DNA from 2 places in the Mesorhizobium sp. CNPSo 4671 genome. Region 2 is predicted to be linked to the other one. Evidence: predicted binding sites of a transcription regulator. Region 2 holds the regulator's gene; the other holds the start of a gene.
The links. Region 2 encodes LexA, which represses DNA repair genes until DNA is damaged. Its sites were predicted from a motif close to TGTTCNNNNTGTGTTCNG; they were not measured.

Region 1 (2,201 bases), on a different contig from region 2:
CGAAACGGCGGCCGATCTGCCAGGCATAGGGTCCGGCTCCCTTCATGCGCTTGCCCCATTCCGAATCGTAGTCCTTGCCGTCGCGCATCGAGCGGATCAGCGACATCACGTGGCGGTAGCGGTCGGGATAGTGGCGCAGCAGCCAGTCCTTGAAGATCGGGCTGACTTCCAGCGGCAGGCGCAGCACGACATAACCCGCCTCGCGCGCGCCGGCGGCTCGTGCCGAATCGAGGATCCGCTCCATCTCCTGGTCGGTGAGGCCGGGGATGATCGGCGCCACCATGACCGAAGTCGGAATGCCGGCATCTGACAGCTGCCGGATCGCCTCCAGCCGCTTGGTCGGCGTCGACGCTCGGGGCTCCATCGTCCTGGCCAGCATGCGGTCCATCGTCGTCACCGACAGCGCCACCTTGGCCAGTCCACGTTCGGCCATGCGCGACAAGATGTCGATGTCGCGCGTCACCAGAGCGGATTTGGTGACGATGCCGACCGGATGGCCGCGCGCCTCCAGCACTTCCAGGATCTCGCGCATGATCCGGTACTGCTTTTCGATCGGCTGGTAGGGATCGGTGTTGGTGCCGATGGCGATGGTGCGCGGCTGGTAGCCGTCCTTCGACAGTTCCTTGTCGAGCAGCCGCGCCGCATCCGGCTTGGCGAACAGCTTGGATTCGAAATCCAGCCCCGGCGACAGGCCCATGAACGCATGCGTCGGCCGTGCGAAACAATAGACGCACCCATGTTCGCAGCCGCGATAGGGGTTGATCGATCGGTCGAAGGAAATGTCGGGCGATTCATTGCGGGTGATGATGGCGCGCGGCTTTTCGACCTGCACCTCGGTCTTGAACGGCGGCAGTTCCTCCAGCGAACTCCAGCCATCGTCGAAGACATGCCGGCTGACCGGTTCGAAGCGGCCGGACGGATTGATGCCCGCCGACCGGCCGCGGTTGCGGTCCGGACGGATACGCATGCCGCTCTGCTCGATCATCGCATTGGCCATTTCGGCGCGTCCTGCTCCGAAGGCTGCAATGTCGGCGCGCACGATCGGTTCCATCTTGGCCCGCTCCCAGGGACTGTCCATGTTGTGTCGAATCGCTCTGTTCATGAAATTATTCCTATTTGGCCAATGAGAACAAAGCAAGAACTTTTTATGCTGCGCCGCAAAAACTGGCGCTGTGCGCGGCTTTCCGCTATTCGGCTAAACATGCTCAGTGTTCTCATCGAAACGCGTAATGACGAGGAGGCTCTCGCCCGCACGCTCGCCTCGCTGATCGGCGGCGCGGTCGAGGGTGTTGTGCGCGAAGTCGTCGTCTGCGACACCGGCTCGACCGACCAGACGCATCATGTCGCCGAGCATGCCGGCTGCCACTATGTGGCAAGCGGCGGTATCTCCGCCGGCATCCGGCAGGCCAAGGGGGACTGGCTGCTGCTGCTGGAGCCGGGCGCGCGGCTGGTGGAGGGCTGGATCGAAGCGGTCGTCGTCCACACGGCGAAGCAAACCATGGCGGCGCGGTTTTCTCGCGCACGCGGCAGCCGCACGCCGTTCCTGGCCCGGGTCTTTTCAGGAAATCGCGCGCTCGCCGACGGGCTGGTGATCAGCAAACGGCAGGCCGCATCGCTGTCGAAGAGCGCCGGCAGCGCCGAGGCTCTGGCGCGCGGCCTGGCGACGAAGAAGCTCGACGCCGAGATCTGGGTGGCGCCGCCGAAGCAGCAGCACCGCGGCCCAAAGTGATTTTTTGCATCTGCTCTGTCCATTGTGCATTGCACAAAACCTGACGCGGGGTTAGCCTTCCCCCGAGGTGGGTGAATTGGGTTTGGGTCATACGAGTGGTGAGCACCGATGCGGCATCGGGTGTCACCCTCATAGAAGAGGATCCGATGAGCCTTTCAACATCAGAAAAATCCGGCGCCGCCAGTCTCGAAGCCATTGCCCGCAATGGGAGTCTGCTGCGGCGCATTGCCGTGCGCATTCCGACCTATCTCACGGACCTGCGCGAAAACCCGGCCTGGCTGCCGATGTTCATGCTGGCGCGCACCATGCCTGGGCGCCGGATGCATTGGCTGGGCGCAAAGCGCGCCCGTCCTGCCGACAATGTTGGGGAGACGATGTTTTCCGGTGTCGAGCGAGCCGCGGTGGTCGATGCGCTGCGTTCCGACGGCCTGTTTTCAGGCCTGGTCCTTCCGTCGGAGATCCATGAGGAGAT
Region 2 (2,201 bases):
AAATCTGGCTATCATGCCAATTGTCTCAGTCGTCATGTTTCTGGCGGTTGTCAGCGCTTTGACAATGCCCTTTGGTTTGGACGGGCCTTTTCTCCACTTGATGGGCAAAGGCCTGACGGCGATGATCGCCATATCGGCGTGGATATCGGAACGCTCTCCCGTCGATGCGGTCGGGCTGATTTCGCAGCACTCCGTCCTGCTGGTGACGATTGCCCTGGTCATCGCGACGATGGCGACGACATGGCTGCGGCTCGCGGCACTGCCCTTCGCGCTTGCCGGACTGTTGACGGTGTCGGATACGCGCACGCCGGATGTGCTTATCTCGGAAGATGCGCGGCTGGTCGCGGTGCCGATCGGCGGCGGCGAACTCGCGGTCAGCCGGGCTCGCCCGAACGAGTTCACCGTCGACAATTGGAAACGCGCGCTGGTGTCCGAAACCATCGTCGCGCCGGAGATGTTCGACAAGGCGGACGGGCAATTCGGCATTGCCGATGCCGTCAACCTCCCGCCTGGAGCGCCATTCTATTGCACGGATGGTGTCTGTCTTGCCCGGCACCCGTCGGGTGCGATCATCGCACATGTCGAAGACCGCAAGGCCACCTGGAAGGCCTGCGGTTTTGCCGATCTGATCGTCGTCAATGACGCGACAGGCTATGATGCCTGCCACAATCCGCTGGTTCTTGTCGTTACCAGACGGCAACTGGCCCGAAAGGGCAGTGGCGCCGTCTTCTTCGACCGCCAATCGGCGACCGGTCCGCCAATCGTCAGTTTCGCGGTGGATGGACCGTATCGGCCCTGGCATGCGCAGCGAAAATTTTCACGCGAGGCGAGGGGGCTGGCGCCCTATCAAAAACCTGAAAAGAAGGCCGTGCCTGCTCAGTAGCGCCGGATCAACCCGACCAGCTTGCCTTGCACCTTGACCCTGTCGGGCCCGAAAATGCGCGTCTCGTAGGCCGGGTTGGCGGCTTCGAGCGCAATCGAGGCTCCCTTGCGGCGGAACCGTTTCAGCGTCGCTTCCTCCTCGTCGACCAGGGCGACGACGATCTCGCCCGGGCTTGCCGTGTCGGCGTTGCGGATAATGACCGTGTCGCCATCGAAGATGCCAGCCTCGATCATCGAGTCGCCCTTGACCTCCAGCGCATAGTGCTCGCCACCCATGATCATGTCCGGCGGCACCGAGATCGAATGCGTCTGATGCTGGATGGCATCGATCGGCACACCGGCGGCGATACGGCCCATCACCGGGATCGACACGGCGGAGACCGCGTCGTCATCATTGCCGGCGGAGGGCAGGCGCGATGGTGCCGGCTTGATCTGGCGGCCAAGGCCGCCCTGACCGAGACTGCCCTGGATGACGCTCGGCGAGAATTTCTTTGCCGCGTTGAGGCCGGGCGCGATCGAATCCGGCAACCGCAGCACTTCCAGCGCGCGTGCCCGGTTCGGCAGCCGGCGAATGAAGCCACGTTCCTCCAGTGCCGTGATCAGTCGATGGATCCCCGACTTGGAGGCAAGATCGAGCGCTTCCTTCATCTCGTCGAAGGAAGGCGGAATGCCGCTTTCCTTGAGCCGTTCATGAATGAACATCAGCAGTTCATGTTGCTTGCGTGTCAGCATGGCGGCCCCCAAGGCATTGAACGAAGGGTGTGAACCAGAATCGAAAAACAAACCCAGAACAAACACTATCTGTTCCAGTTGTGTTCTGCAACTGTTTAAAGTTTAGTGAATTTGTTAAGGCCCCAGAAATTTTCGCTCCGGGTGGCAGGCGTCAACCGACCACCTTCACCGTCGGCACGTGCATTGAAATCATTATGGTTAATAGCCTGTGGCGTATCCTCTTATCCTGTTTGGCATCAGGCGTTTGAAAGGCATTCTCAGGGTGGATTGTATGGCGAACGGATCCATTTTCGGCGGAACGAAACGAAATCAAAACGTCAACAATCGCTGGCTATGCGGGGATAGAACGCGTTCAGGCTCCCGGCATCGCTCCGGCCAGAACCTGCGCATAGGCGCCGGCATCGATTTTGCCGCCGGAGATGACGCGCCGCGGCAAGGTCATCCGGAAACCGCTTTCAGACTGCCGGCACGTGCGGCGTAGGTGTTGTTGGCGCCGCTGTCTTCGCTGTGCACATAGACGTGCAGCGTGTAGCCGATATGCGCCGTCATCAGTGCTTTTGCTCGCTCCACGTCGCGATCGAGCGCCG

Region 1: a site for LexA is predicted at 1,126-1,143, ahead of AC04SF_RS02865 (PA0069 family radical SAM protein). Genes of this name have one in related genera too.

Annotation. Positions count from the first base shown of each region.
Region 1 covers NZ_JBWLUW010000001.1:647,488-649,688, forward strand. The annotation lists gene AC04SF_RS02865 (PA0069 family radical SAM protein) at 1-1,051, opposite strand, end outside; gene AC04SF_RS02870 (glycosyltransferase) at 1,202-1,729, shown strand; gene AC04SF_RS02875 (hypothetical protein) at 1,876-2,201, shown strand, end outside.
Region 2 covers NZ_JBWLUW010000006.1:171,357-173,557, reverse strand. The annotation lists gene AC04SF_RS18910 (ComEC/Rec2 family competence protein) at 1-883, shown strand, start outside; gene lexA (transcriptional repressor LexA) at 877-1,614, opposite strand; gene AC04SF_RS18900 (GntR family transcriptional regulator) at 2,053-2,201, opposite strand, start outside.